3 regions of the Phyllobacterium sp. TAF24 genome follow, and region 3 is predicted to be linked to each of the others. Evidence: predicted binding sites of a transcription regulator. Region 3 holds the regulator's gene; each other region holds the start of a gene.

Region 1 (6,891 bases), on a different contig from region 3:
GATTAGCGTTGCATCCACCCAAGCCCCTCATGGTGAGCTTGTCGAACCACAAACCACATTCATGCACCATCAATTTAAAAAAATCATGCCAACTTATCCAACACCATCCCACCTCGCTTATTCTGATGGTGTCCTTTCCGGCGGGAATGCTCCGGAAAACTTTCGAAGTCAGGAAAGGATCGGTGATTTCAGCTGCAGGAATGACAATCCTGCAGATGGAATGGCTTTACCTCACAAGGGTAAAACCAGTCATCGAGGCGGGTGATCCGAGAGTTTTCTTGGTTGAAACAGGAAAGTTCCGGGGGAACGCACTGACTACACTACCAATACCAAGACACCCGCGTTCCCTTTGGATCGCCCGTCTTTCCCACCTCATCAATAGCCAGACGCGAAAGCGGGTGTGGTGATGGGGGAGTGTGTTCCGCAATTGAAATGTTGGTAGATGCAATCACCCCCCTCTGTCCTGTCGGACATCTCCCCCACAAGGGGGGAGATCACATTGACATCAACGCCTTTTCACAACCGGAACAGTTTCAGATTGTGCGAAGGCCGTATTGACAGCTGATCTCCCCCCTTGTGGGGGAGATGCCCGACAGGGCAGAGGGGGGTGAGCACCGCCGTTGCGTTGTGCATGGTTCGCCCTTCGACAGGCTCAGGATGAGGGGCTTAGGTGGGTTGCATGGCGCCTTATTCTGCAACGCTGGTAACTTGCATTGCACCAAGCATCCGCCCAATAACAGTAAAAACCTAAACTTCGCGGTTTTTCAGCGGGGCAAAACTGAAACGGTGCAGGCCAATCACCGGGCCATGGGTTTCCATGGCATTCCGATGAAACTCCGTGCCATAGCCCGCATGGGTTTCAAGCCCATAGAGCGGATAGCAGCGGCCCGCCTGTGCCATCATGCGGTCGCGGCTGACCTTGGCGAGGATCGAGGCGGCAGCGATGGATACGGAGCGCTGGTCGCCCTTGATCATGGCCGTGCCGGGGCAGGGAAGGCCACGGGGCACGTCGCGCCCGTCAATCAGCGCATGGCCGGGCAGAATCGACAGGCCGCAGGTGGCGCGGCGCATGGCCTCCAGCGCGGCTTTCAGAATATCGGTAGCGTCGATGGACGGCGCGGCGACACTGGCAATACCGGATGCAAGGGCGGTGTTCAGAATAATGTCGAACAGCTCTTCGCGCTTCCTGGCGCTCAGGCGCTTGGAATCATCAAGGCCATCAGGAATTCTTTTGGGGTCGAGAATGACTGCCGCTGCAACAACCGGTCCAGCCAGCGGACCCCGACCTGCCTCGTCAATGCCGACGACAAAGGGCGCACCATCGCGCAAAAGCCTGCGCTCCGTGGCAAAATCCGGTTTGCCAAGGTCGAGAGGAAGAAGCAGAGAATCAGAACGTGATCGAGCCATGTTGCGGCGAGACTCGCATTCGTTCTGATTCTCTGCAAGGCCCTGATGCTGATGGGGTAGGGCATCAGGGCTTCCGTCAGGGGGATGGGGGTCGCCTGACGGAGTTTTGGAACCGGGAAAAATTGCCCGATTGAATGCTTAAAACAGCGACAATTGTTCGCTTCCGGCTGTGGGCACGAACAGATCCGTGCGCAGGCGGCGCTTGGCCAGATTGAGACCGAGCCGCTTGGCAGCAATCTCAAACCGGCGCCCAATCTGCCAGGCATAGGGGCCTTCACCGCGCATGCGCTTGCCCCATTCCGCATCGTAGTCCTTGCCGCCGCGCATGGAGCGTATGAGCGACAGCACATGGCGGTAGCGATCCGGATAGTTGCGCAGGAGCCATTCCTTGAAGATCGGGCTGACTTCCAGCGGCAGGCGCAACAATACATATCCTGCTTCGCGTGCGCCGGTGGCATACACACTGTCGAGAATGCGCTCGATCTCATGATCATTCAGGCCAGGAATGATGGGCGCCACCAGTGAACCCGTGGGAACACCCGCATCGGAGAGCGCGCGCAGTGCCTGCAATCGCCGTGTCGGCGTCGATGCTCGCGGCTCCATGGTCCGTGCAAGCTTGCCGTCAAGCGATGTAACCGACAGAAAAACCTTTGCCAGTCCTTTTTCCGCCATGCGCGACAGAATATCGATATCCCGCATGATCAGGGCCGACTTTGTGACGATTCCAACCGGATGCTGATGTTCTTCCAGCACCTGTAGAATCTCGCGCATGATGCGCCATTTCTTTTCAATCGGCTGGTAGGGGTCCGTATTGGTGCCAATGGCAATGGTTTTGGCCGAATAGCCGGGCTTTGACAGTTCACGATCCAGCATCTTGGCCGCATCGGGCTTGGCAAATAGCTTTGATTCAAAATCGAGGCCGGGAGACATGCCCATATAGCTGTGGGTGGGCCTTGCAAAGCAATAGACGCAGCCATGCTCACACCCGCGATAGGGATTGATTGAGCGATCGAAACCCACGTCGGGAGAATCATTGCGCGTGATGATGGTGCGCGGCTTCTCGATCTGCACTTCTGTTTTGAACGGCGGCAAATCCTCAATGGTCTCCCAGCCATCATCAAAGACATGACGGCTTTCCGGTTCGAACCGCCCGGATGGATTCATGCCAGCGCCACGTCCGCGCCGCCGCTCATGATCGATCCGCAGTCCGGCTTCCTCGACCAGCACATTGGCATGTTCGGCCCGGCCTTGCCCGAAGGCGGCCTTATCGGCCTGCACCATGATGTTCATTGACATTCTCCTTGAGACCGGAGCGATTGTGAGTCGCTCACACCGTCGCAACATGAATGTATTCCTAGCAAATTATGAGAACAAAGCAAGAACAATCTACTAAAAAAGTAGGATAGAAATTTCAATAATAATACTATAACTGAAATGAATGATCTCAGTCCTGATTGAAACACGAAATGCCGATGAACCCTTGGCCAGAACCCTCGGCGGACTGGTGGGCGGAGCCGTTGAAGGCGTATTGAGCGACGTGATCGTGATTGATCAGGGATCGACGGATCAGACGCACCGGGTGGCCGATGCGGCTGGGTGTATTTTCCTGCAGGACCAGACATTGATCGACGGCCTGCGACGCGCGCGCAGCGACTGGATTCTGTTCATTGAGCCGGGCGCAAGGCTGATTGACGGCTGGATCGAGGCGGTCGCCACCCATGTGGAACGCATGCAGGGTCCGGCCTGTTTCACCCGCTCGCACGCACATCGGCGGCCATTCTTCGCCCGCGTTTTCTCGCCGGGTAATCCGCTGGCCGATGGTCTGCTGATTTCGAAACGTCAGGCTATGGCTTTGTCAGCACCGGGCAAGAGTGCAGTCGATCTGGCGCGCGGTCTCGCCATGAAGCGGCTGCGGGCGGAAATCATCCCCGGTGCGCTGAAATAGCTTATTGGGATCGTTCAAGCCGCAGCATGGATATCGTTGCTGAAAAGAGCAAACCAGTTAAAACCAGGCCCAGCGCTACCCAGCCCAGAAAAGCTTCCGGCTGTTTGCTGACCCATGCGATGCCGGCAAGACCGCCACCCAGGGAATCTCCCAACAGAAAAGCGCTTTGCAGCCAACCCATAACGGCCGCCGCGTGATCGCGATGGATAGCGCTCATCTCAATGTTTTTTTCACTCAGGTAGCGCGCATTGGATGTTATTCCAAACGCCATGAGCACGAATGCTAAAAGCGCGATGGAATGCGGCATATCCAGACACACGACCGTGACCGCGCACGCTGCGAATGAAATCAGATATGTCGCGAAAGCACCTCGTGTCTCGATCAGCCTGTTTACGACAGGCTGCGAAAGCACGACGGAGATACTGACGAGGCCAACCAGCATGATTGCAGTGCCAGATTGAAAGCCCAGCCGTGTGATCAGAACGGGGAGGTATGGCAGGATGAAACTCGACAAAAGCCCGGTGAAAAGCGCGTTCAAAACGAGGACATAGGCTATCGTGCGCTGGTTGGATGTCAGCGTTGTTTTTTCTTTCCGGTGTGATACGGGCCTCGTCGAAGGCAAGTGCCGCGCAACAAAAACCGCCCCGGCAAAAGGCAGCGCGGCTGCACAACACAACACGACAACAAGAACCTGCTGGCCGCCAAGCGCACCTATTGCACCGCCAATTGCCAGAATACCAACGCCCCGGACCAAGTGCCCTGACAGGGTGGTGTAGCTCAATATTCTCGCCCGTTCGCTTTCGCCGGACCAATCGAAAACCCACAAACGGATACACAAAAGCGCGAGAGATGCGCCAATTCCGGCTAACAGACCGGATAGGATCGCGGGCGCGGGAAAGGGAAAAGCACGCAGCAGGAGACCCAGCGTATAAAGACCGCAGCCCAAGAGCATGGAATGGCGCAGTCCCAATCGCGTGGCAGCCGGACCCAGAAGAAACGATGTGGTCCCGGCTATGGCCATCACGCTGTAGGAAAGACCAAACAAGGGCAGGGCATTGTTTTGTTCAAACCAGAGGGGATGAACCGTCTTGGACACCCACATCCCCAAGAAGAACAAAAGGCAGAGGACGAATACCGGTCGGCCATCTGGTTCAATTTTCCAGAGTTTCAGCATATTTATCCGTGAACCGGGCGCAATTTAGCCCTTGCGCCATACATTCGAGCACGCAGCAAATTCGGTAGCAAACCGCGAACATTCGCTGCCTGCCCAGTGTTAAAACGAGGCGTGCATTCGAAGAGCGACGCCCGTGAAAATAGAAAACGAGTAATTGGTGGAACAGCTTTTAGTAGGACTCGCTAAATTAAATTTATTTCGAAAAAGTGGTTGGGTCTGTTGTTCCAATTTCGCAAAAAACATGGGCATGTCAATAATAAATGTAACAACATAACATAAAGTGTAATGCGCGGCGCCTTGCAAGTTGCAGCAGCAAGCCAAGTCGCTGATAATTCCGATAGTGCGTTCGTCAGCTGCGTTTCAGATGCTCATCCAGTCGCGGCATGATCTCGACGAAATTGCAGGGCATGTGGCGGTAGTCGAGCTGAAATTGAAGAATATTGTCCCAGGCATCCTTGCAGGCGCCGGGTGAGCCGGGCAGCACGAATACGAAAGTGGCATTCACCACGCCGCCGGTTGCCCGCGATTGAATCGTCGATGTGCCTATTTTGTCGTAGGAGATGCGGTGGAACACTTCGGAAAAGCCGTCCATGCGCTTCTCGAAGATTGGTTCCAGTGCTTCGGGCGTTACATCCCGGCCGGTGAAACCGGTGCCACCCGTGGTGATGACCACATCCACCTCAGGGTTCTTCGACCATGCCAGCACTTTATCGCGTATCCTGTCGCGATCATCGGTGACGATGGCGCGGTCCGCAAGACGATGACCGGCGGCCGTGATGCGATCCACCAGCGTATTGCCGGATTTATCATCATCCAGTGTGCGGGTATCGGAAACGGTTAAAACGGCAATGCCGACAGGGACAAAGGGGCGTGTCTCGTCAATGCGGGTCAAGATCAGTTCCCTTCCGTGCTGGTGGCGACAACAAACCAATCGGGCTGGGTTTTGTGCAGCCGGGTTGCCGCCGCTTCAGCCATTTCATCATCGGCATAGATGGCAAAACAGGTGCCGCCCGAACCGGACATGCGCGCAAGCAGCGGGTTGGTTTCGATCAATGCCTGCATGCTGTCATTGATCGACGGAGCCAGCTTTTGCGTTGCTGCGAAAAGATGATTATCGGTTTGCGCGAGATAGGTGCAGACATCGCCCGGACCCATCCGTAAAGGCAGGGCGGGAAGGGGAGGATTGTCGCGGCGGCCAAGCGCAGAAAAAACCTGCGGTGTTGAAACCGTCACGCCATTATTGACGAGAACCATCGGGAGGCGCGGAAAGGCGGCGATCCGCTCGATATCTTCGCCAATGCCGCGCGCGATCAGCGCCTCACCATGCAGGCACATAGGGACATCAGCACCCAGCGGCAGGCCGAGCGCAGCCAATTCGATCAGGCTGGCCTCGATGCCCCAAAGAGTGGTCAGCGCGCGCAAGGCTGCGGCTGCGTCGCTGGAGCCGCCGCCGATGCCGGATGCGATGGGAAGATATTTTTCCAGATGAATGGCAACGGGCGTTGCCTTTTCAGGATAATGGCGGCGCAGTGCATCACGCGCCTTGAGCACAAGGTTGCTTTCATCGCCGGGAAGATCAGCACCGTAAGGGCCGGATATGGTGAAGGAATCCACCACTGCTTTTGTTACATCAAGCCTGTCGCCGAAGCGGGCGAAGACCACGAGGCTATCAAGCAGATGGTAGCCATCATCGCGTCTGCCGGTTACATGCAGTGCAAGATTGATCTTGGCCGGAGCGATCAGGCTGATTGTGTGGTCAAAACTGGCGAGCATCGCATCAATCTTTGCGCAGGCGATATTCACCGGTCTCGGGGTCCTGAACCAATGTTCCCTGCGCGCGGTTCTGCGCCTCTTTCTCAGCCTCGCGCACGCGTTGCGACACGCGCTGTGCTTCCTTCTTGAACGAACGATAGCCGTAATAGGCGGCGGCGCCGACAAGAGCAAAAAAGATCAATTGTGGCATCGTCTGTAACCCTCAACTACCGGTATCATTCCTCGCTCATATCAATAGCACGGAGTTTTGGCCTTGCCAAAAAATCCTGTGTCGATTTACAAACCAAAACGCGCCCACAGCGCCCGTTCTTCGGCGGCATCCACCAGCCCATTGGCCAAACCGGTGCCAATTCCGGCGATCTGCACGCTTGTCGAAGGAATTCGGCGGCCAAACAGGCCACGCGGTTGCGAGATCAGCTTTAGCTTGGTTTTGGGGCCATATTGCGACTGAAGGTAGGAGCGCATATCACCGAGACCATCGACCAGACCAAGCTCAACGCCGCGCACGCCGGTCCAGAACTGTCCGGTGAAAAGATCCGGACTGTCGCTCAGCTTGTCGCCGCGCCGGTCCTTGACGAGATTGATGAAGGTC
Region 2 (6,891 bases), on a different contig from region 3:
TCCGATACGCAGGCCATCGTCGTCGACGAAATCTTTCCACACGCCCCGGAGATGATCTGGAAAACACTGACATCGGGCGATTTGATCAGCCGGTGGTTGATGGAACCTGCGGGATTCGAGCCCGTAGCTGGCAATCAGTTCACGTTTCAGACGAAACCGGCAGGTGCATGGGACGGCACTATCCACTGCGAGGTGTTGGAAGTGGTGCCGAATGAGCGGCTTGCCTATGCGTGGAAGGGCGGTCATGCGGGCAATGACGGCTATGGCTCACAGCTGGAAACGGTGGTCACCTTCACCTTGTCCAAGGCAGAGACAGGCACGCGCCTGCGCCTTGTTCATTCCGGCTTCGTGCTGCCGAAGAACGACACGGCGCTCAAGAATATGAGTGAGGGCTGGAGAAAGATTCTCCCGCGCATCGGCACGATCGCCGATGAGCAGGACTGACGATCATATCAATCATATCAATTTGGGGAGAGGAATATGAGCAAATCCTATACCGGTGGTTGCGCCTGTGGCGCAATCCGTTACGAGATTTCAGGTGAACCAGCCGTTATGGTCGACTGTCAGTGCCGCCAGTGTCAGCACGACAGCGGCACCGGACATCAATCGCACCTGACCTTTGTAGCGGCACAAGTGAAGGTCGAAGGCGACGTATCGCAGTGGCAGACCGTCGGCGATGGCGGAACTGTGAAGCGGCGCGCCTTCTGTCCGACCTGCGGTTCATCTGTCTATATGACATTTCCTGATATGCCTGACGTGTTTATCGTCACGCCCGCAAGCCTCGATGATCCAAGCCGCTATAAACCGCAGCTGGTTTCCTGGACGGCAGCGGGATTTGCCTGGGATCATCTCGACCCGGCCGTGCCTAAATTCGACAGAATGCCTCCGGCTTGAATGAAAAAGGGCGCCCGGAAAGATCTGGACGCCCTTTTATATGCCAATGATTGATCAGGCCGTCTGGGGAAAGGCGGACATGTCCATCCACATGACCTCCCAGACGTTTCCATCAGGGTCTTCAACGCTGCGGCTGAACATGAAGCCATGGTCCTGCGCCGGATTGGGGTCGGCACGGCCGCCAGCAGCCGTCGTTTTCGCCAGCGTTGCATCCACCGCATCGCGCGTTTCGACACTAAGCGCGATCAGGGCCTGACTCTCGCGACGGGCATCGCCGATCGGGCGCTTGGTGAATTCACTGTAACGCTCATGGGTCAATAGCATGACCCCGATCACGTCCGACAGCATCACCGATGTCGAGCGTTCATCCGAGAATTGCGGGTTTACCTCACCGCCCAGCGCAACATAGAATGCCGTTGCCGCGGCCAGATCGCGCACGGGCAGGTTCACAAATATCATCTTGCTCATCACTTCCTCCTTTTGCGGGGGTTCCAATTGTGTTATTCCCCATGATTAAGTTAGTAGATAGAATGTATCTTAATGTCAAGATACTTTATGCCAAGAGGAATCCCGATGGATCGTGCCGATATGGCTGTCGAACAATGGGGTCGCGAGCGCCCGGATTTGCCCGCTTTACCCATGGAGGTTTTTGGCCGTCTGTCTGACGCGTCCGAGCGCGTGCTGCGCGATCATATGAATCCGCTTTTTGCGCAAGCGGGATTACAGCCCGGCGAGTTCGATGTGCTGGCTACCCTCCGGCGCTCCGGCGAGCCATATCTGCTCTCGCCGACCCGGCTTTATGAAGCGGCGATGATCTCATCAGGCGGCATGACCAATCGTCTTGATCGGCTGGAGCGTGCCGGATTTGTCGAACGTCGCCCCGATCCCAGCGACCGTCGCGGCAAACTGATTGCACTCACCGATGCCGGTAAACGCGTGATCGACGAGACGATTGGCCGTCATGTAGCAAATGAGGAGCGGATACTGTCGGCGCTGACACCCGATGAACAGCAGACGCTCAACACTTTGCTCCGCAAGCTGATCGCCGCGCTTTGATGGTGCGGCGGATCGTAAGCTATGCCGCCTTGTTTGCTTCAGCTTGCCCGCTTGCGTTGAAGAGATCGCGCCCGATATCTTTTGCCTTTGCGAGAAACGGCGCCGTATCACGGATCTCGGAATCAAACAGGATTTCTGACGTCACGACGCGAGCGCCGCAATAATCGAATATTCCATGGTCGATCTGCGTCTTCATGGCAGTCAGATAGTTGTGCCGCCTATACATCTCCTCATCGGCCCCACCAATGCCAATGAGATGGACTTTGAGGTGATGGAGCTTTTTTACCGAACCGGTATCCGGGCTGAAATCAAAAGCCCAGCCATTGGAAAATACGCGGTCGATCCATCCTTTGAGCAGACCCGGCATGGACCACCAATAAACGGGGAATACCAGCACCAGCGTATCGGCGCGGTCGATCCTTGCCTGTTCGGCGACAATATCGGCAGGCGGCGTTGCCTGTGTACGATGCACTGCAAGGTCGGCTGCCGAATATCTGGGATCAAAAGCTTCTGCTGAGAGATCGGCGATTTCAAAGGTGTGACTGGACAGAGACAGGCCTTCGGCAACCTGCGCAGCAATACTATGGCTGAGTGAGGTGGGCTCGGGGTGCGCAACAACGATGAGTGCATGCATGACGAAACTCCTGTAGAGGATTACAGATGGGTGGCTTACGCTATATACTTTTAGTAAGCTACTAAAGGTAAGTTACTTTTGGTATATAATCATGTCAAGCATCGAAGCAAGAGAAGACGATTCCAGCCCGCAGCCGCGTCGCCGGCTATCGAGGGAGGAGCGCCAGCGCCAGCTTCTGGATGTTGCGTGGCGGATCATCCGCGAGGAGGGGACGGAAGCCCTGACGCTCGGACGGCTTGCCGAGCAGTCTGATGTCACAAAACCTGTCGTTTATGACCATTTCGGCACACGGGCCGGGCTGCTCGCCGTACTCTATCGGGAATTCGATACCCGGCAGGCCACCACTATGGACGCCGCGCTTGCCACCAGCGGGCCGACCCTGAAAGAGAGAGCCGATGTCATTGCATCGTGTTATGTGGACTGTGTGCTGGTTCAGGGACGCGAGATCCCGGGCATTATCGCAGCGCTGGCCGGTTCGCCTGAACTGGAAAAAATGAAGCGCGAATATGAAACTGTCTTTATCGAAAAGTGCCGGGTGCTCCTCGTACCATTCGCCGCATCAGGCACAATTTCAACCGCCGGTCTTTGGGCGATGCTGGGTGCCGCCGAAGCCTTGTCAGATGCGGCGGCCACAGGTGAAATTACACCGGTAGAGGCGCAGGAAGAACTCTATGAAACAATTGTTGCGATGGTGCGCAGAGGCACGCGCGATGCAGCGGCGCCTCGCTGATTTTTTCGGAAATCCCTTGTATATTGTTCACTATTTGTTCTAGTGTGGCCGCTCGAAAAAGCAGGAGGCATGTTCGAGGGGTGTGCCGGGGCATGTCGGCGAACATGCCAGGGCATTTCGGGAGGTCACATGCAAGGCGAATTGAACTTGGGCGACAACTGGCCCAATAGACCAAAGCGGCCCAATTTACAGGAGCGGTTGTTCTTTGGCATCATGCCAAATGTCGATGTGGGCGATATTGTCGACGCCTGCCGGGCGGGCATTATCAACGATTTCCAACTGGTGCGAAGCAGTCTTATCGGGACAGAACGTTACCACATCTCTCTGCGTGCTTTGGGCGATTTTAAACGTCTGCCCAGCTCGATCGTCTTTGCAGCCAAGCGGGCAGGGGACGCGGTATCTGTGCCGCCCTTTGAGGTGACATTACCGTCTCTTAGAAGTTTTGAGGCAAAGGGACGGCGCAATCAACCGCTGGTGCTGATCGGCGAAGGAAATGGGCTCACACAGCTTTATACGGTGCTTGGCTCTTGCCTTATCCGCAATGGTCTGCCCGGCAGACTTGGTGAATTCACCCCGCATCTGACCTTGCTCTACAGCCCGAAGCTCATCGCTGAGCAGCCCATTGAGCCCATCCGCTTCACTGTCCGCGAGTTTGCGCTGATCCATAGCAAACGCGGGCTTTCTGAGTATGACATTCTAAAGCGGTGGACCTTGCATTGAGGCACTGCTTCTAGTGTTTGCTCAGATATTTCATTCCCGTATCGCACATAATGGTAATGATGGTTGCGCCGGGCGAGAGGTTCTCGGCCAGACGCAGCGCAGCAACGACATTGGCTCCCGTGGATGTTCCGGCAAAAAGACCCTCTTCACGCGCCAGTCGCAACGTCATGTCAGCGGCCTCTGACGTTGATACCTGCTCTATCCCGTCGGCTATATCACTCTGCCAAAGGGGAACAATATAGCCCGCGCCAATCCCATCAATTTTATGGGCTCCGGTTTTCCCGCCCGACAGGACGGGGGATTCTGCCGGTTCCACCGCAATAATTCTGGTCTGGTCATTGTGGCGGCGCAAGGCCTCGCCAATGCCGCGCAGCGATGCGGCGGTGCCGACACTTTGAACAAAGCCGTCAATCGGCCCGTTGGCCTGTGCGCAGATTTCCTCTGCCATGGCGTGGTAGGCGGTCAGCTGATCCCGGTTGTTCATCTGGTCTGTCCAGAAGCTGCCGGGGATTGCTTGCGCAATAATCCGCGCCGCTTCGATCATGTCACGGGTCAGCTTTTCCGTCATGCGGCCGCTTTCGCTGGCCAGAATTTGCAATCTGGCACCGAGGATTTTCATGTGATCCAGCTTTTCGCGGGCAAAGGCATCTGACGTAACGATGTGCAACGGATATCCCTTGACCGCGCAGACGAGGGACAGGGATACGCCGGTGCTGCCGCCTGTATATTCGACCACGCAGCCGTTTGCTGCAAGACGCCCGTCCGCCTCCGCCGCCTCGATCATGGCAAGCGCCATGCGGTCTTTCATGCTGCCGGTCGGGTTTTCACTCTCAAGTTTCAGCAGGATGCGCGAGCCGTTTGCCGGGACGATGTTCCGCAGCGCCAGCAATGATGTGTTGCCTATGCTGTGCAGGATATTCCGTTGTAAGTCGCTCATGCTGGCTGTGCTCCGCGATCAATCAACGCTGATCTGGCAGCGCAAATCTGTCTGTCGAAAGGGCAAATTTCGATTTCCATGTAGATACATATAATGTATATGCATATATCTATGAGCCTTGAGAAACAACCAAAAAAGACATTGCGATCCGATGCCCGCGCGCTGGTTGAAACATGTGCGGGGTGGAACAGCCGTCTTGCCGCGCGCCGCATCACCAATTTTCTCGATCATGAGATGGCCGGGCTTGGCCTGACTTCGGCGCAGATTGGTCTGATGGCACAGATCGCCAGCCTGCCGGATGATACGCTGGGCGTATTGGCGCAGAGGAGTGGGCTGGAACAATCAACCCTGTCGCGCAATCTGCGCAGGCTTGAGCGTGAGGGTTTGATTGAAATCACCATGGTGGAAACCGACCTGCGACGCCGGGCAGTGTGGCTCACCGAGACGGGCGCACGGCGTCTGGAAGCGGCTATTCCGGTCTGGCGTGAAGCGCAGTTCAGGCTTGCGGGGCTGCTCTCGGCGGATTTGGCCCGCCAGCTGGCGGACCAAACGGAGGTTCTATCTAAGCAAGAAAGGCTCTAAATCGTCTTCACATATTCCACGAGCTGGTCGAGCACCGTGCCCCAGCCATCGTAAAAGCCCATTTCCTCGTGCTTCTGCCGCGTTGCCTCATCCCGGTGAATTGCCATGGCGGTGTATTTGGTGCCGCCATTTCCATGTGGCTCCAGCAGAAGGATCGACGTCAGGAACGGTTCGGCTGACGGACGATAACCGGGCAGCAGGGCGTCGGTCCACACGAGCCGTTCATTCGGGACAATATCCAGATAACAGCCGTGAATGATGGATTGTTCGCCTTCGGGTGAGTTCATGACGGTGCGGAAAATACCACCCGGACGCAGATCAATCTCGCAGTCGGAAATATACCATGGCTTGGGCGTGAACCATTTGGAGATATGCTCCGGCCTTGTCCACGCTTTCCACACGAGTTCGCGTGGCACATCCACAATGCGTTCAAGCACAAGGTCGAGTTTTGGATCAGGTCTCAGCAATGGGGTCATGGTTTTTCCTCCTCCTTGAGGGTCAAGAGATAGTCATCCAATTGATCCAGCCTGCGTTCCCATAGCGCCCGCTGTTCCGTTAGCCAGTCTTCCGCCAGTTTCAACCGGGCGGGAGCGATCTGATAGGTGCGCACGCGTCCGGTCTTGCGCGAAAGCACAAGGCCGCATCCTTCCAGCACCCGCAAATGTTCGACAAAAGATGGCAGCGCCATATCGAAGGGCGATGCCAGTTCGCTCACCGAAGCGGGACTTCGGTTGAGCCGCTCGATCACATGGCGGCGTGTGGGGTCCGCCAATGCGCGAAACACCGCGTCGATCGGTAAAATATTCGGGTCTGGCAGGGTGGCGGCCGCTCTTGCAGTCATCGGGACGGGATCTTCCTGCTGGTTTCAATCAACGAGAAGGCAAACGTAATGCAATTTGAAACTTAGGACAATACCTAAGTTTCAAATTATGCCAGTTGACCCGGAATGTTGTATGAATAAATGAAGGGGGGATTCCGCTGATCGCGGAGCGCAACCTTTGTGCAATGTGCATGACATAATTGTGTCGCGACCTTTGTAACCTCGTGCATGACTGGGCCTGAATATTGCGTATTTTGCTGGTGGAAGACGAGCCCGAAATGGCCGCTGCCCTTGGGGAAGCCCTCAAGAACTATGACATGATCGTCGATCATGTCGGAACACTTGCCCAGGCCGAAGAGGCCGTGTCGGTCAATATCTATGCGGCAATTCTGCTCGACAGGCAGTTGCCCGACGGCGATGGGCTGACAATTGTGCCGCAGCTTCGCGCGAAAGGTGAGGGCGTACCGATCATTGTACTGACGGCGCGCGGCGAACTGGCGGATCGTATATCCGGTCTC
Region 3 (6,891 bases):
GCAGCGAACGCTTTGGCCCGCACACGAGCGAGTTTTTCTCCGGTCTGGCCGAGCAGCTTTCCCTGCATGAGATGGATTTGCTGATGAGCCCGAGCATCAACAATGATGAACTGGCAGCCTACAGGCGACTGATTTCCAGCAAGCGCGTCGATGGCATTATCATAACCGGCCCTACCCTGATGGATGAACGGGTTGCCATGCTCACCGAGGCGAAGTTTCCTTTTGTGCTGCATGGACGCACCAACATAACAGCGCCGCATGCCTGGCTCGATATCGACAATGCCGGTGCATTCCGTCAGGCAACATCGCATCTGCTTGATCTTGGTCACCGTCATGTCGCGATGATCGACGGCCTCAAGGGACATACATTTTCCGAGCATCGCGAAATGGGGTATCGCGAGGCGCTGGTGGAACGCGGCCTTCCCGTTGATCCGCGTTTTATCGTGCATGAGCGCTTTTCTGATGAGACGGGCTTCCACGAGGCGCAGCGGCTTTTATCCTACGCGCCGCATCCAACAGCTATCCTTGCCGGTTCCATGATGACAGCGCTTGGCGTCTTCCGCGCCATTCGCTCCAAGGGTTATGAATTGGGCAAGGAAGTCTCTGTCATCGCCCATGATGACGTTTTTCCCTATCTCAACGCCAGCAACATGGTCCCTGCCATGACGACAACCCGCTCCTCGATCCGCTCGGCCGGTTCGCGCATTGCCGAATTGCTGGTACGGGTGCTGGACGGCGAGCCGGTGGAAAACATCCACGAGATATGGCCCGTCGAGCTTGTCCTGCGCCAATCCAGCGGACCGCCCATCGCCCCGCGCCGTTAACCCAGTCGATGATGGTTACAAGTTCGGAGCTCTGAGCGATTCTGACGATAGGTGTTCTGCAGTTGATGGATAACATTCCCGAAATTGTCACTTCCACGACGAAACGAACCTTCATTTTCGCGCAGAATTTTTGGCATCGGCCTCCGCCAAAGCTCGTGTAGCGTCAACATAATCTTGAGCAGAGGCTTTCTGCCATAGTTCCTTGGCTTTGACCTCATCCTTAGCTAAACCGTCGCCTTGAAAATACATAAGACCAAGGTTGTATTGAGCCATTGCCAATCCCTGATCAGACGCTTTACGTAACCACACTTCGGCTTGCTCATTATCTTTTGGGATATCGACGCCAGTGATATATCTGAGTCCGAGTTCGGCTTGAGCTTGTGCGAGACCTTGGTCGGCGGCTTTTTTCAACCAGCTGAGCGCTAAAACATCGTCTTTGGTGACACCTTGGCCGGAAAAGTAATGTAGTGCGAGGTTGGCTTCGGACATCGCCAATCCTTGTTCGGCGGCCTTACGGTATAGTTCCACAGCTTTTTCATCGTCCTTAGCTATTCCGGTACCGCTTTCATATCTTCGCCCAAGCTCATTTTGTGCCACAGAGAGTCCTTGTGCTGCAGCTCGCGCGAACCATGCGACAGCTTGCACGTCGTCCTTTGGGAGACCCTTGCCACTCGTATATTGCTGGCCCAGATTAAACTCCGCCAGGGCCACTCCTTGATCAGCGGCTTTCCGGTACCATTTCACCGCATAGACTTCGTCTTGGGATACGCCGAGTCCTCGTGAATAATAAAGGCCGAGATTAAGTTGCGCGAAGGCATTTCCCCGATCCGCAGCTCTTTGAAACCATTTGACCGCCTGTACAAAGTCTTGCAGCGTGGCTCGACCTTCTTGATACATAATTCCCAGCTGAAATTGAGCTTCCGGAAGTCCTTGTTCAGCTGATTTTCGAAACAGGTCCAATGCTGTATGAATATCGGCTGATACACCGGATCCTTTGTTATAGAACAAGGCAAGATTATACTGAGCTCGGGCATCGCCAGCATCTGCGGCTTTTTTGTACCATTCAGCGGCCGATACAAAATTCTGTTCTGTCCCTAATCCGCGTTCATACAAGACACCGATTGTAAACTGAGCGTCAGTATCGCCATTCTTAGCCAGCGGTTGCAGTTTGAAAAAAGCCTTGTCGTAATTCCCGGCAGCGATATCGTTATTTGCACCCGCTAATCCACCTGCTACTGCTGGGGATGATATGGCAAGCACCAACCCTATCATCAGAGCTGAGCGTATGGATTGCATAAAGCTTCCAACTGACTGTCGCCAGATCACCGCAAGGTTTGATTTCATAATGTCCCCCGACACATAGGTCCGCCACATGTGTTCAATTTGGCAGACCCATCATATATAACTTGGCGACCTATCCAGCCAATACCAAATGCTGCGGTATAAACTTTGCTGATTCTAGGCTTTCAGTGCGGTGTTTGTTCACGGCAAACGTTATGCCCCACGGACACTGAAACGAACTGCTGAACAGATCATCAGCGCCAGAATGAAGCTAATTGCAAATTGTTGACCATCACGCCGAGCGTATGCAACGGAATATTAAGCACTTGTAGAACAATGCTGGAACAGATAGTGTTTGTTCTGGTTTTGTTTTTCCGATTCCCTGCTAAAGGATCGCCGATGCTCACGCGTAAACAACATGAACTTCTTCTCTTCATTCATGAGCGTCTGAAGGAGACGGGTATCCCGCCATCCTTCGACGAAATGAAGGATGCGCTGGATCTGGCTTCCAAATCCGGCATTCACCGGCTGATCACTGCGCTCGAAGAACGCGGCTTCATTCGCCGGCTTGCCAACAGGGCACGCGCGCTGGAAGTCCTGCGCCTGCCAGACTCCATTGCTCCGGGTCTCAACGCCCAGAGAAAGTTCGAGCCAAGCGTCATCGAGGGCAGTCTCGGGCGCAATGTTGCGCCGCCAAAGCCGCAGCCGCGTGCTTCCAACGACATGGATATGCCTGCCAATGTCAGCATTCCTGTCATGGGCCGGATTGCTGCCGGTGTGCCCATTTCCGCCATCCAGAACCAGACCCATATGCTGAGCCTTCCGCCGGATATGATCGGCAGTGGCGAGCATTATGCGCTTGAAGTTAAAGGCGACTCGATGATCGAAGCGGGTATTTTTGATGGCGATACCGTCGTTATCAAGCGCGGTGATACGGCCAACCCCGGTGAAATCATCGTGGCGCTTGTCGATGATGAAGAGGCAACGCTCAAGCGGTTCCGTCGCAAAGGAGCATCGATTGCCCTTGAAGCAGCGAATCCTGCCTATGAAACCCGGATTTTTGGACCGGATCGCGTGCAGGTACAGGGTAAACTCGTCGGACTCATCAGGCGTTACTGATCCGGATCGGCATCCCGTTCGCCGCTGTTCGGGATGCTCGCTTTTGTTTTTGGCTTATGTACACGTTCCGGCATGTTGCGTGCCGCTCGTGAGTGAACACGGTAAGTGTTCCATGGCCGATCTGGCGGTCCAATGGCATAGGTCAGGCTGGCTGAGATCAACCTTTGATCGAATGTTTGTTCGATCCTGGAAGCATTCATCGCTTCCCCATGCCCCTGTGTGACCGGCCCCTGTGTGACCGGGCCCAAGCGGATTTCCGCGGCGCCATTCAAAGCAAGATCGTGCAATGTGACCACCAATGTGCCGGGATTTGTGCACGCCGCATCCCTCCCCGCAAAGGCCAGCACGACAATATTTCCTTCACTGCAGGCTGCATTCTTTTGCGCCGGTTTATCCGTATAGGCGATGATGAGCCCGCCGGGTTCGCGCGCCGTACAAAGCTTGTCTGCGCATTCAAACATGCCGTTTGCAGCTTGTGCATTGGCCTTGACTGGTTTGATGATCTGCGCAAGCCCATAACCTTGCTGCCAGTTGTTCAGAATGAATGCGCCACCTTGCGACCGATTGATCATCAATGTTTCGCCATTACGCAGTCCCACCAGTCTGCCATCCTCCGATATGACAATATCCGGCGGTACGCTGCGCATCATGACGAGCGCGCCGATGGCCAATAGTGGCAGGCTGCACAGGCGCAGCCATGACGACAGGAACAGGAGGACAATCAATCCCGCACTCAGGAACAGCAGGCTCACTTGCGGCATTGGACCGAGATGGCCGCTGGGCGAAAGAGCCGCGACATGATTGGCAATAACAGTGAAGAGTTCAATCCCGCGCTCCATGACACGGAAGGGTAGCCAGTCCATATCGAAAGGCATGAGCAGCAACGCCAGAACGGCAAAGGGCATGACAAGGATGGATACCACAGGCAAGGCCAGCGCATTGCCGATCAAACCCAGTGGTGCCGTATTGTTGAAATGATAGACGGCAAAGATCGCACTGGCTGAACCGGCGACCAAAGACGTCATGGCGATGCCATTGATATGATCGATGATCTTGTCCGGCAATTGCAGAAGCAAACCATTGCGGCGTTTGCGTCGATTGTTCCGGGTTGCTTTGCGGGGTGACCACCAACCATAGAATGCGATCAGCGCCGCGGTGGCCGAATAAGACATCTGAAAACTTGGTCCCAGGATTTCATGTGGTGCGATGGCGATTGTAACGAGTGCCGCCAAGGCAACATTGCGCAATGAAAGCGCGGCGCGGTCCGCGATCATCGCAATAAGTATCACCGCCAGCATGACGAAGCTGCGCTGGGCGGCGACATCGAGACCAGAGAGTAGCAGATAAAATGCGCAGGCCAGCAGCGCGACAAAGGCTGAAAACTTCTTGATCGGATATCGTGCGGCGAATTCCGGGAAGAAGGCCAAGGAGGCACGCAAAGACCCCATGACGATGGCCGCAACAAGCGCCATATGGAACCCGGATATAGACAGGACATGCGACAAGCCGCTGAGCCGCATGGCATTGTTCGTCGCCTCACTGATGCCGTCACGCTGTCCGGTGATCTGCGATGCAGCAATTGCGCCCGGCTCGCCCTTGATCTGATGCTGAATATGGTTGGTGAGTTGCTGGCGCATGCCCGCCACCATCAGCAATATCTTGTCGGCGATCCCGGCAGGTTCCGTAAGCGATACAATTTCCGGCTTACCCAGAAAGAACCCGTTACCGCCGACACCATGGTAATAATTATGGAATGCGAAATCATAATTGCCCGGCCGTACAGGCCCCGATTGCGGACGCAGATGCACCAGACCTTGCAGGCTGGTGCCCGGCCCGGCATCGGCTGGCAATGAACGGGCTGATATAACAAGCCTTTCGGGCCTGTAGAGAAGCTGCGGGCGTTCGGTTGCAATGACATCCATAGTCAACCGCCAGCCGCCACGCTCGGGCCGACTGATGGCCACAATGCGGCCGGTCAAACGGGTGGTAATGCTTGAGCCAAGCATAGTTGTATCAAGGCGCATGGTTTCAAACTTGGCGCACAGCATGCCGGCGACGATGCACAGCACGATGGTCAGGCAGAGACTTACCAAGCGCCGGTTCACAGCCAGAAGTTTTAGCCCTGACAATGCGGTCAATCCAAAGAGAATGGCACTCAGTCTGGGTTCTGTTGGCAGGCTGAAATAGAGAACAGCGCCGCCACCGGCAAAGACAGGTACAAACAGAAAGAAATTGCCCCGATCATATTCCCGGCTGAATGCAAGAAGAACGCGCGATGGTATTTTCCGAACCCAATGCCATCCGGCAGCCACAGCGCGGCGTATCTTTGCAACAAGATTGCCCCGCTCGGGAAAATCAGGCTCGTCTTGGGGTATTTGAGTCGCAAAATCGGGCTCATCGACCGCTGGGCGATCAAAAAAGTGCCGTTCACTCGTTTGTGTACTGGTGACAGGGCGCCGCATTTGCCTCCAAATCTGCCAATGCCCTTGCACAGCAGCGCTCCTATGCTACATCAACGCCAGATCAAATCGATTGGATGTTAGGCTAATAGCCAAAGCCTCCGCTGGAGTACTTATGTCATCACCCGTTGTTACCCGTTTTGCACCCTCCCCGACCGGTTACCTCCATATTGGTGGTGCCCGCACGGCCCTGTTTAACTGGCTCTATGCCAAGCATACGGGCGGCAAGATGCTGCTGCGCATCGAGGATACGGATCGCGAACGCTCATCGGAAGCGGCGGTGACAGCTATTCTCGATGGCCTGAAGTGGCTCGGTCTCGAATGGGATGGCGATGCGATCTCGCAATATGAGCGTGCGCCGCGCCACCGCGAAGTCGCCGAAGAGCTGGTTGCCAAGGGCAAAGCCTATTATTGCTATGCTTCACAGGCCGAGCTTGAGGAAATGCGTGAGAAAGCCCGCGCCGAGGGCCGTCCGCCCCGCTATGATGGCCGCTGGCGCGATCGCGACCCAAAGGAAGCCCCTGAAGGCGTCAAGCCGGTTATCCGCATCAAGGCGCCGCAAGAGGGCGAAACCCTTGTGCGCGACCTCGTACAGGGTGATGTGCGCTTTCCCAACAAGGATCTCGATGATTTCATCATCCTGCGCTCCGATGGCAATCCGACCTATATGCATGCGGTTGTGGTTGATGATCATGACATGGGCGTCACCCACATTATCCGTGGTGACGATCACCTGACCAATGCCGCACGTCAGACGGTTATTTATGATGCCATGGGCTGGGATGTGCCTGTGATGGGCCATATTCCACTGATCCATGGTGCGGATGGTGCAAAGCTGTCCAAGCGTCACGGGGCGCTCGGCGTCGAGGCCTATCGTGCGATGGGCTACCTGCCTGCCGCCTTGCGCAACTATCTCGTGCGTCTTGGCTGGAGCCATGGCGATGATGAAATCATGTCTGACGCCCAGATGATCGAATGGTTCGAAATCTCCGATATCAATCGCGGTGCTTCGCGTTTCGACTTCCAGAAGCTGGAAGCGATCAACGGTCACTATATGCGTTTCTCCGATGATGCCGATCTGGTGAAGGCCATGGTCGACATTCTGCCTGAGATCGAAGGCGGCGCGGAGATTTTGGCGCGGCTGAATGATCGCACAAGACAGCAACTGCTGGCAGCAATGCCCGGCCTGAAGGAACGCGCCAAGACAC

What was found. Region 3 encodes LexA, which represses DNA repair genes until DNA is damaged. Its sites were predicted from a motif close to TGTTCNNNNTGTGTTCNG; they were not measured.
Region 1: a site for LexA is predicted at 2,774-2,791, ahead of AB4Y96_RS00480 (PA0069 family radical SAM protein). Genes of this name have one in related genera too.
Region 2: a site for LexA is predicted at 3,339-3,356, ahead of AB4Y96_RS00585 (2'-5' RNA ligase family protein). Genes of this name have one in related genera too.

The regions. Positions count from the first base shown of each region.
Region 1 covers NZ_JBFRDN010000001.1:94,966-101,856, reverse strand. The annotation lists gene AB4Y96_RS00485 (ribonuclease HII) at 748-1,407, opposite strand; gene AB4Y96_RS00480 (PA0069 family radical SAM protein) at 1,546-2,697, opposite strand; gene AB4Y96_RS00475 (glycosyltransferase) at 2,846-3,352, shown strand; gene AB4Y96_RS00470 (MFS transporter) at 3,354-4,526, opposite strand; gene moaB (molybdenum cofactor biosynthesis protein B) at 4,876-5,418, opposite strand; gene AB4Y96_RS00460 (4-(cytidine 5'-diphospho)-2-C-methyl-D-erythritol kinase) at 5,421-6,299, opposite strand; gene AB4Y96_RS00455 (hypothetical protein) at 6,304-6,489, opposite strand; gene AB4Y96_RS00450 (S49 family peptidase) at 6,576-6,891, opposite strand, start outside.
Region 2 covers NZ_JBFRDN010000001.1:115,955-122,845, reverse strand. The annotation lists gene AB4Y96_RS00615 (SRPBCC family protein) at 1-444, shown strand, start outside; gene AB4Y96_RS00610 (GFA family protein) at 481-894, shown strand; gene AB4Y96_RS00605 (VOC family protein) at 949-1,362, opposite strand; gene AB4Y96_RS00600 (MarR family winged helix-turn-helix transcriptional regulator) at 1,468-1,950, shown strand; gene AB4Y96_RS00595 (NAD(P)H-dependent oxidoreductase) at 1,970-2,584, opposite strand; gene AB4Y96_RS00590 (TetR/AcrR family transcriptional regulator) at 2,676-3,314, shown strand; gene AB4Y96_RS00585 (2'-5' RNA ligase family protein) at 3,444-4,034, shown strand; gene AB4Y96_RS00580 (PLP-dependent cysteine synthase family protein) at 4,045-4,971, opposite strand; gene AB4Y96_RS00575 (MarR family winged helix-turn-helix transcriptional regulator) at 5,083-5,553, shown strand; gene AB4Y96_RS00570 (SRPBCC family protein) at 5,550-6,029, opposite strand; gene AB4Y96_RS00565 (ArsR/SmtB family transcription factor) at 6,026-6,394, opposite strand; gene AB4Y96_RS00560 (response regulator) at 6,619-6,891, shown strand, end outside.
Region 3 covers NZ_JBFRDN010000016.1:20,462-27,352, forward strand. The annotation lists gene AB4Y96_RS14880 (substrate-binding domain-containing protein) at 1-824, shown strand, start outside; gene AB4Y96_RS14885 (tetratricopeptide repeat protein) at 936-2,168, opposite strand; gene lexA (transcriptional repressor LexA) at 2,505-3,224, shown strand; gene AB4Y96_RS14895 (ComEC/Rec2 family competence protein) at 3,218-5,686, opposite strand; gene gltX (glutamate--tRNA ligase) at 5,799-6,891, shown strand, end outside.